DNA from 3 places in the Kitasatospora saccharophila genome. Region 3 is predicted to be linked to each of the others. Evidence: riboswitches for the same ligand, from Rfam matches in the RefSeq annotation. Region 3 holds a riboswitch; each other region holds the start of a gene.

Region 1 (3,260 bases), on a different contig from region 3:
GTTGTCCGGCAAGACCGTCATCATCACCGGCGGGGCCCGGGGCCTGGGCGCGGAGACCGCCCGGCAGGCGGTCGCGGCGGGGGCGAACGTGCTGATCACCGACGTCCTGGACGCGGACGGCGAGGCCACCGCCGCCGAACTGGGCGAGCGGGCCCGCTACCGCCACCACGACGTCAGCTCGGAGCAGGACTGGGCGGACGCGGTCGAGTACGCGCAGGCCGAGTTCGGCGCGGTGCACGGGCTGGTGAACAACGCGGGCATCTCCACCGGGAGCTTCCTGGTCGACGAGTCGGTGGAGCACTTCCGCAAGGTGCTCGACATCAACCTGACCGGCGTGTTCATCGGTATGAAGACGGTCGTCCCGGCGCTGCGGGCGGCGGGCGGCGGCTCGGTGGTGAACATCTCCTCGGCGGCCGGCCTGATGGGCCTGGCGCTGACCGCCGGCTACGGCGCCTCCAAGTGGGGCGTGCGCGGCCTGACCAAGATCGGCGCGGTGGAGCTGGGCGTGGACCGGATCCGGGTGAACTCCGTCCACCCGGGCATGACCTACACGCCGATGACCGCGTCCACCGGGATCCAGCGCGGCGAGGGCAACTACCCCAACACCCCGATGGGCCGGGTCGGCGAGGCGCCCGAGATCGCCGCGGCCACCGTCTTCCTGCTGTCCGACGCGGCCTCCTACGTCACCGGCGCCGAGCTGGCGGTGGACGGCGGCTGGACCACCGGCCCGACCGTCCGCTACGTGATGGGCCAGTGATCCCCGGCGACCGCGCACCGGTCATCGGCCGGTGCGCGGTCGTCCGATCACTGCCGCTGCGGGCCGAGTTGGCGCGTCGCCGCCTCCACCGTCTGGGCCAGTAGCACCGCGATCGTCATCGGGCCGACGCCGCCCGGCACCGGGGTGATCAGGCCGGCGCGCTCGCGGGCCGAGGCGAAGTGGACGTCGCCGACGTTGCCGGGGTTGTAGCCCGCGTCGATGACGACCGCGCCGGGCTTGAGGTGTTCGCCGCGGATGAGTTCGGGCCTGCCGACGGCGGCGATCAGGACGTCGGCTTCGCGGACGATCGACGGGAGGTCGACCGTCCGCGAGTGGCAGTACGTGACGGTGGCGTCGCGGGCGAGCAGCAGCATGCCCGCGGGCTTGCCGAGGATCGCGCTGCGGCCGATCACGACGGCGTGCTTGCCGGTCAGCCCGACCCGGTACTCGTCGAGCAGGCGCATGATGCCGCCCGGGGTGCAGGAGGTGAAACCGGGGAGGCCGAAGGACATGGCGGCGAAGGAGTGCGTCGTGACGCCGTCGACGTCCTTGGCGGGGGCGATGGCTTCGAAGGCGGCGCGTTCGTCGACCCGCGGGCCGGCCGGATGCTGGAGCAGGATGCCGTGGACGGTCGGGTCGGCGGACAACTCGCCCAGGACGTCGACGAGTTGGGCGGTGCTGGTGGCGGCCGGGAGTGGGACGTGGCGGGAGCGGATGCCGGCCTTCTCGCAGCGGTTGCGCTTCATCCGGACGTAGGTGACGGAGGCCGGGTCCTCGCCGACCAGGACGGTGGCGAGGCAGGGGGTGACACCGGTGCGCAGGCGGAGGTCGGCGGCCGCGGCCGCGGTGGCGTCGGTGAGGCGGCGGGCGGGGGCGGTGCCGTCCATCAGCCGGGCGAGGACGGGGTTCTGGTCGGTCATGGGCGCAACTCCCTGGGTCTCGGGGTGAGTTCGCCCAGGCGCGCGGCAACGGCGGTGCGGCCGCTCCCCGGTGGTGCTCCACCCGTGCGCCAGTCACGGCCCTGCGGGCATCGTAGCCGAGGGCCGGACCGGACGGCGGGGAACGGGGGTCAGGACGCGGCGGATTCGATCCGCTCGACGATGAGTTCGCAGAGTTCGTGGGTGCGCAGGGCATCGGTGGCGTCGAGGGTCTTGCCGGCGCGGAGGGCGTCGAGGAAGTGCAGGACGACCTGTTCGATGCCGCGCTGGCGGGCGACCGGGACCCAGTCGCCGCGGCGGCGGACGGTGGGCTGGCCGCGGTGGTCGATGATTTCGGCGAGGTTGTGGACCTCGCGCTTGGAGTCGGCGCCGGAGACTTCGAGGATCTCCTCGGTGGAGCCGGAGACCCGGTTCATGATGCCGAGGGCGGTGAAGCCGCGGCCGGCGAGGGTGAGGACGAGGTGTTCGACCAGGCCGTCGCGGGTGCGGGAGCGGACGTCGACGTGTTCGATCTCGCCGGGGACGAGGAAGCGCAGGCTGTCGACGACGTGGATGAAGTCGTCGTAGACCAGGGTGCGGGCGCGTTCGGGCAGGCCCTCGCGGTGCTTCTGCAGGACGATCAGGTCGCGCGGGCGTTCGGCGGCGAGCAGGTAGCCGGGGGCGTGGCGGCGGTTGAAGCCGACCAGCAGGGAGCGGCCGGTGTGTTCGGCGAGGGCGACCAGGCGGCGGGCGCCGTCGAGGTCGTAGGCGAGCGGCTTGTCCACGTAGACGTCGACGCCGCGGGTGAGCAGTTCCTCGACGATCGGGACGTGCTGGTCGGTGGCGGCGTGGACGAACGCGGCGCGGATGCCGGAGTCGATGAGTTCGCCCAGGTCGGTGGTGCGGAACGGGAGGCGGTGGGCGTCGCCGATCCGGTCGAGCTTGGCCCGGTCGCGGGTCATCAGGCGCAGGTCGAGGCCGGGTTGGGCGGTGAGGACCGGCAGGTACGCCTTCTGCGCGATGTCGCCGAGGCCGATGACGCCGACCGGGATCGGGGTGGTGCTGCGGCCGGTCTCGTGATCGCTCATCGGGCACTCCTGCGAGGGTGGGTGGTGGTCGTCCCTGACCACCCGGCAGCATATGCCAGGACGCTCGTTGAGCTGTCCGAACACCGCTGGATCGGCCGATTCGCGTCGGTGCGGGCCCGGGTCCGGGCCGCGGGTCTAGGTCTTGCGCAGTTCGGGTGCGGGGGCCCCGATCAGTTCGCGGCGGACGGCGTCCCAGGCGGCGCGGAGGGCGGCCGCGCAGGAGCGGGTGTCGGGGCCGAGCAGGCGCAGCCAGGCGCCGCACTCCCCCGGCAGGGTGGAGACGCCGTACAGCGGGCCGCGGTCGCCGAGCGGGGCGAGCGCGGTGTGCAGGACGTCGGCGATCCGGGCGGCCGGGGCGAGCGGGCTGAGGACGTACAGGGTGGACATCACGTCGTGCCCGGCCAGGACGGCCGGGCCGGTGACGCCGCCGCCGGGGGTGGCGGCGGGGAGCAGCCGGACGGTGTCCAGGGCGAGGAGTTCGCCGTCCGGGCGGCGCGC
Region 2 (3,260 bases), on a different contig from region 3:
CCCGGACCGGGTCGGCTCAGCACCATGGCCCGGCCGCGCGGCGGCGACTGGCTGGCGGAGGAACTGGCGGCGCTGGCCGCCCTCGGGGTGAGCGGGCTGGTCAGCGCGCTCACCCCGGCGGAGTCCGCCGAGCTCGGGCTGGCCGCGGAGGCGTCCCTCGCCCGGGCCGCCGGGCTGCGCTTCACCGCCGTGCCGGTCCCGGACCGCACCGTCCCCGTCCTCTCCGAAGTCCTGCCGGTGGTGGACGAGTTGGCCCGGCGCCTGGCCGCGGGCGACCACCTGGTAGTGCACTGCCGGGCCGGGATCGGCCGCTCCTCGCTGCTGGCGGCCGCCGTCCTGGTCCGCTCCGGCGCGGACCCGAACGACACCTGGGACCGGATCGCCCGGGCCCGCGGCCTGGCCGTCCCGGACACCCCCGAACAGCGCGCCTGGACCGACCGGATGCCCCGGCGCCCACAGCAGGACGCCCACAGCGGGACGCCGATCGCGGAAGGCCGGTGACGGGGCGCCGGTGACGGGGCGTCGGCGCCCGGCCGTCAGTGGTGGAACAGCCGCAGGCCGGTGTGGACGAGCGTGATGCCGTGTTCGGCGCAGGCGGTCTCGACCTCGGCGGAGCGCAGCGAGCCGCCGGGTTCGGCGATCGCGCGGACGCCGTGGCGGCGGGCGTGGTCGACGTTGTCGCGGAACGGCAGGCAGCCGTCGGAGACGAACGCGACGCCGTCCAACTCGGCTGCCCAGCGGGCGCGTTCGTCCGGACCGAGTTCGTCGGGGACGTCGCCGCCGCCGCTCAGGGCGGCGGCGAAGCGGGTGCGCTCGTCGGGGGTGAGGTCGCCCTCCAGGTAGCGGATCCGCCAGTTGATCCGGTCCTGGCGGCGGATCTCGGGGCGGAAGTCGAGGGCCCGGACGGCGGGGTGGCGGCGCAGCCACCAGGTGTCGGTCTTGGCGCCGGCCAGCCGGGTGCAGTCGACCCGGGACTGCTGGCCGGCGCCGATGCCGAGGGCGGCGCCGTCGCGCAGGTAGCAGACCGAGTTGGACTGGGTGCGGCGCAGCACGGCGAGGCCGAACAGCAGGTCGTCGGCGGCGGCGGGGGTGAGGGTGCCGGTGCGGACGTCGGCGAGCAGGGCGGCGGTGAGCGGGGTGGTGTCGGTGTCCTGGACCAGGCGCAGGCCGTGCACCTCGCGGGTCTCGACGGCGGGCGGGACGTACCGGGGGTCGGCTTCCAGGACGAGGTAGCGGCCGCCCTTCTTCCGGGTCAGCACGTCGAGGGCGCCGGGCGCGTAGCCGGGGGCGACGATGCCGTCGGAGACCACCCGGGCGAGCAGGTCGGCGAGTTCGGCGTCGACCTCGTGCGAGACGGCGACCAGGTCGCCGTAGGAGGACTTCGGGTCGGCGTCGCGGGCCCGCAGGTAGGCGGAGGTGAGCGGGCCGACGGCGGCCGGGTCGAGGGCGTACGGTTCGGCGGCGGCCGGGTCGACCGGTCCGGCGAGGGCGGCGCCGGCCGGGGAGACGTGCTTGAAGGAGGCGGCGGCGGGGCGGCCGAACACGGCGGCGGCCTCGCTGACCAGCTGCCAGGCGTTCAGCGCGTCCAGCAGGTTGACGTACGAGGGCTGCCCGTTGAGCAGGCGCAGCGGCAGTTCGGCGCCGGGCGGCGGCTCGATCCGGGCGCGGGTGTTCTGCGGGTTGATTCCGTACCGAAGGTCCATGGTGGTGGCCCCCTCCGTGAAGTCGCGTGTCGGCTTCGGAGGACACCCAGGCGGACGGTGCCGGTCCCGTGCTGTGCGGTGCCGCTCCCCGGTGGTGCTCCACCTCTCGCCAGTCGCGACGGCGCCGATGCTAGCAGCCTCCGGCGGGGGCGGGCCCGGGCGCTCACGCCCGCACCCGCGCCAACACCCGCGTCCCCGTCCCCGTGCCCGCCCCCGTCGGCACCCGCACCCGCACCCGACCTGGCGTCAGTGGCGTTCCTCCTCGGCGCCGCGGTCCGCCCCTCCGGTCAGGACCGCGTCGGTGATCACGGTGAAGAGGTGGTCGGCGAACGGCACGAACGAGCCGTGGTCGCCGAGCCACGCGAGGGCCGCGACGAGGGCGAACAGTTCCGCGCCGTCGAGGTCGGCCCGGGCCGCGCCGCCGTCCTGGGCGCGGGTGAGGAGCCGGGTGCCCGCCGCGCGCATGGTGACGCAGGAGGTGTGCAGCGCGGAGTCGGGGTCCGCGATGGCGGCCGCCATCAGCTCGGTGACGCCCCGGTACTCGCGGGCGAGCGCGACGCAGTCGCGCAGCCACGCGACGAGGGCGCCCTCGGGCGGGTCCGAGGCTTCGAGTGCGGCCGCCCGGTCGGCCAGTGCGTCGAAGCCCTCCCGGAGCAGGGCGTCGAGCAGCGCCTCCCGGGTCGGGAAGTGCCGGTAGAGCGTGGGGAGGGCGACGTCGGCCCGCCGGGCGATGTCGCGCAGGGACGCGTCGGCGCCCTGTTCGGCGACGGCGACGCGCGCGACGGCGAGCAGGTGGTCGCGGTTCTTCCTGGCGTCGGCTCGCAAGGGTCCTCCTTTGACATGCGTAGCAGTGCTACTTATATTCGTACCACTGCTACGGATATGCGTAGCGGTGCTACGCCTAGCCTATCCCGCCTGCGGGAAGAGGGAGAATCACCATGTCGGCGAAGACGATGAAGGCGATCCGGCTGCACGAGTTCGGCGGCCCCGAGGTGCTGCGCTGCGACGAGGTGCCGGTCCCCCGGCCGCAGCCGGGCGAGGTGCTGGTCCGGGTCCACGCCGTCGGCCTCAACCCCCCGGACTGGTACCTGCGCGACGGGATGCCCGGCATCCCGCCCGAGCTGAGGCCGCCCGTGCGCCTCCCCGTCGTCCCGGGGTCGGACGTGTCCGGCGTGGTCGCGGCGGTCGGGGCCGACGTGGCGGGCTTCTCGGTCGGCGACGAGGTCTTCGGCATGCTCCGCTTCCCGAGCTTCGACGGCCGCGCGTACGCCGAGTACGTGACGGCGCCCGCCGCCGACCTCGCGCACAAGCCGGCCGGCGTCGACCACGTGCACGCCGCGGGGGCGGCCATGTCGGGGCTCACCGCGTGGCAGCACCTGGTGGAGCTCGGGCACGACCACCCGAACCCCCTCCAGGAGGAGCAGCACCGACCCCGGCCGCTGGGCCCCGGGACGACGGTGCTGGTCAACGGCGCGGCCGGCGGCGTGGGGCACCTGGGGCTGCAGCTCGCCAAGTGGAAGGGCGCCCGGGTCGTCGCGGTCGCCTCGGGTCCGCACG
Region 3 (3,260 bases):
AAGGCGACCGACTTGACCGTGCCGTCGAAGTATTCGTTGACCTTGAGCATGCGCGTTCTCCTGCGGAAGGTGTGCGGAACGGCGGCCGGGGCGTCGCGCGCCCGGCCGCGGCGGGGGCGAGCCTATCGGCGCGGGCCGTCCGGTAGTCGCGGGTGTCCGCTGGTTGGTCACCGACCGGCGGCGGCCCCCGGCGGGGGGTGGAACGCGGTGCGCAGGGCGGTGGGTTCACCGTTCCCGGCCCTGGGCGCACCGGCGCCCGGCGGGGCAGGCGGAGCAGGCGGGGGCCCGGCCCGCGGGGGTGGCGGCGGGCCGGGCCGGGGGCGTCCGGACGGGGACGCCGGGGAGGGAGGATCAGCCGAGCGCGATGCCCGGGTAGAGCGGGTGGTCGGCGAGCAGGTCGACCGCGCGCTTGGCGACGGAGTCGCGGACGGCCCCGTCCAGCGCGTACTGCGCCTTGGAGGAGCCGACCGGGGTGGTCGCCGTCAGCACGGTGTGGATCAGCTCGGCGACCTCGTCCAGCTCCGCCGCGCCCAGCCCGCGGGTGGTCAGCGCGGGCGTGCCGAGCCGGATGCCGGAGGTGTACCAGGCGCCGTTCGGGTCCTGCGGCACGGCGTTGCGGTTGGTGACGATGCCGGAGTCCAGCAGCGCCGCCTCCGCCTGACGGCCGGTCAGGCCGTACGAGGAGACGTCCGCCAGCACCAGGTGGTTGTCGGTGCCGCCGGTCACCAGCGTGGCGCCGCGCGCCAGCAGGCCCTCGGCGAGCGCCCGGGCGTTGTCGACCACCTGCCGGGCGTACACCTGGAACTCGGGGCGGCGGGCCTCGGCGAACGCCACCGCCTTCGCCGCCATCACGTGCGACAGCGGGCCGCCGAGCACCAGCGGGCAGCCCCGGTCGACGTGCTCGGCCAGCTCCGAGGTGCACAGCACCATGCCGCCGCGCGGGCCGCGCAGCGACTTGTGCGTGGTGGTGGTGACGATCTGGGCGTGCGCCACCGGGTCGAAGTCCCCGGTCAGCACCTTGCCCGCGACCAGGCCCGCGAAGTGCGCCATGTCGACCATCAGGGTCGCGCCGACCTCGTCCGCGATCTCCCGCATCCGGCGGAAGTTCACCAGCCGCGGGTACGCCGAGTACCCGGCGACCAGGATCAGCGGCTTGAACTCCAGGGCGATCCGCCGCACCTCGTCGTAGTCGACCAGGCCGGTGGCCGGGTCCGTCCCGTAGCTGCGCTGGTCGAACATCTTGCCCGAGATGTTCGGCCGGAAGCCGTGGGTGAGGTGGCCGCCCGCGTCCAGCGACATGCCCAGCATCCGCTGGTTGCCCAGCTCGCGGCGCAGCTCGGCCCAGTCCTGCTCACTCAGGTCGTTGACGTTGCGCACGCCGGCGCGCCGCAGTGCCGGGCTCTCCACCCGCTGCGAGAGCACCGCCCAGAACGCCACCAGGTTGGCGTCGATCCCGGAGTGCGGCTGCACGTACGCGTGCTCCGCGCCGAACAGCTCGCGGGCGTGCTCGGCCGCCAGCTCCTCCACGGTGTCCACGTTGCGGCAGCCCGCGTAGAAGCGGCGGCCCGGCGTGCCCTCCGCGTACTTGTCGCTCAGCCAGTTGCCCATCGCCAGCAGCACGGCGGGCGAGGCGTAGTTCTCGCTGGCGATCAGCTTCAGCGAGGCGCGCTGGTCGGTCAGCTCGCCGGAGATCGCCGCGGCGATCCGGGGCTCGACGGCGCGCACCACGTCCAGGGCGCTGCGGAAGGCGGTGTCGGCGGCGGGGCTGCCGAAGGTGTGGGCGGACACGGACTCGACCACGGGCGGTCTCCTCGTAGTACGGAACGACGATTCGGACGGCCCAGGCGCACGGCGACAGCACGCGGTGCCCGGGGGCACCGCACGGAGCCGCTTCCCGATGGTGACTTCCATCCCAGCGCGCCAGTCACGGCTCACCGCGATGCTACCAACCGGCGGGCCGGCACCGGGAGGGGGCCCGGGAAGGGGCCCGGGAGGGGGTCCGGGAGGGGGTCCGCGGAGGAGGGCGGAGGGCGCGCGGGGGAAATCCCCTGGTGCGCCGGGGGCGGGCGTCGGCATGATCGGGCACATGACATGGACCGTCCCCGCCACCACCCGCACCGGCGGCTCGCTCACCGCGCCCGAGACCGAGCTGCTGCCGGACTACCTCGCCTGGCACCGCGCCACCTTCCTGCACAAGTGCGCCGGCCTGACCGGCGAACAGCTCGCGCTGCGCCCGCTGCCCGCGAGTTCGCTCTCGCTGCTCGGGCTGATGCGCCACCTGGCCAAGGTGGAGCGGACGTGGTTCCGGATCCGCTACGCCGCCCAGGACGTCCCGCCGCTGCACGCGGTGGAGGGCCACAAGGACGCCGACTTCGACCTGCTGGAACCGGAGCGGGCCGAGCAGGAGTACCTGGCGCTGCTGGAGGAGCAGCGGCTCGCCGACCTGGCGGTGGCCGGGGCCGGGCTGGACGAGCAACTGGCCGCGTACGGGGAGGAGATGTCCCTGCGGATGACGTACCTGCACGTCATCACCGAGTACGCCCGCCACAACGGGCACGCCGACCTGCTGCGCGAGCACACCGACGGGGTGACCGGCGGCTGAACGGGGAGGCCCCGGCGGGCGAAGTCCCCTGCCGGGCAGGGGCGCTGAAGCGGGCCCCGACCGAACGGATCGTCAGATGAGCGGATAGCATACTGAGTATGGGACCTCTCGAACCGAACGTGCCCGAGCTGATCCTCGGACTGATCGTCTTCTTCGCCCTCTTCTGGGCGCTCGGCAAGGTGCTGCTGCCCCGCATCGAACGCACCCTCGCCGAACGCCACGACAAGACCGACGGCGGGATCGCCCGCGCGGAGGCGGCCCGGGCCGAGGCGGAACGCATCCGCCAGGAGTTCCAGGCCGAACTCGCCGCCGCCCGGCACGAGGCCGCCGCCATCCGGCAGACCGCCGCCGAGGAGGGCGCGGCCCTGGTCGCCGCCCTGCGGGCGGAGGCGCTGCAGCAGCGCGAGCAGCTGGTGGCCGAGGCGCAGGTGCAGCTGGCCGCCGACAAGGTGCTGGCCGAGGCCGAACTGCGCGAGGACGTCATCAAGCTGGCGTCCGAGCTGGCCTCCCGGGTGGTCGGCGAACCGCTCGGCGACCTGCCCTCCACCCGCGCCGTCGCGGAGGAGTTCCGCAACCGCGCCGAGGTCTGACACCCCGCCGGGGGGAGAGCGGACGGGCCGCCCGGTCCCGAGCACGAGGCTCGTGGACCGGGCGGCCC

The links. Region 3 has a riboswitch for ZMP and ZTP ahead of ABD345_RS30300 (glycine hydroxymethyltransferase). Riboswitches for the same ligand answer to the same signal wherever they lie in the genome.
Region 1: another riboswitch for ZMP and ZTP. It lies ahead of ABD345_RS39555 (bifunctional 5,10-methylenetetrahydrofolate dehydrogenase/5,10-methenyltetrahydrofolate cyclohydrolase); the one in region 3 lies ahead of ABD345_RS30300 (glycine hydroxymethyltransferase).
Region 2: another riboswitch for ZMP and ZTP. It lies ahead of ABD345_RS03580 (phosphoribosylaminoimidazolecarboxamide formyltransferase); the one in region 3 lies ahead of ABD345_RS30300 (glycine hydroxymethyltransferase).

What each region holds. Positions count from the first base shown of each region.
Region 1 is NZ_BAAANS010000128.1:713-3,972, reverse strand. Features, by position in the region: gene ABD345_RS39560 (glucose 1-dehydrogenase) at 1-757, shown strand, start outside; gene ABD345_RS39555 (bifunctional 5,10-methylenetetrahydrofolate dehydrogenase/5,10-methenyltetrahydrofolate cyclohydrolase) at 805-1,677, opposite strand; ZMP/ZTP riboswitch at 1,703-1,784, opposite strand; gene ABD345_RS39550 (Gfo/Idh/MocA family protein) at 1,827-2,726, opposite strand; gene ABD345_RS39545 (urease accessory protein UreD) at 2,898-3,260, opposite strand, start outside.
Region 2 is NZ_BAAANS010000003.1:104,872-108,131, forward strand. Features, by position in the region: gene ABD345_RS03575 (protein-tyrosine phosphatase family protein) at 1-501, shown strand, start outside; gene ABD345_RS03580 (phosphoribosylaminoimidazolecarboxamide formyltransferase) at 537-1,703, opposite strand; ZMP/ZTP riboswitch at 1,741-1,830, opposite strand; gene ABD345_RS03585 (TetR/AcrR family transcriptional regulator) at 1,950-2,528, opposite strand; gene ABD345_RS03590 (NADP-dependent oxidoreductase) at 2,642-3,260, shown strand, end outside.
Region 3 is NZ_BAAANS010000052.1:38,137-41,396, forward strand. Features, by position in the region: gene ppnP (pyrimidine/purine nucleoside phosphorylase) at 1-50, opposite strand, end outside; gene ABD345_RS30300 (glycine hydroxymethyltransferase) at 352-1,800, opposite strand; ZMP/ZTP riboswitch at 1,832-1,938, opposite strand; gene ABD345_RS30305 (DinB family protein) at 2,087-2,602, shown strand; gene ABD345_RS30310 (F0F1 ATP synthase subunit B) at 2,701-3,192, shown strand.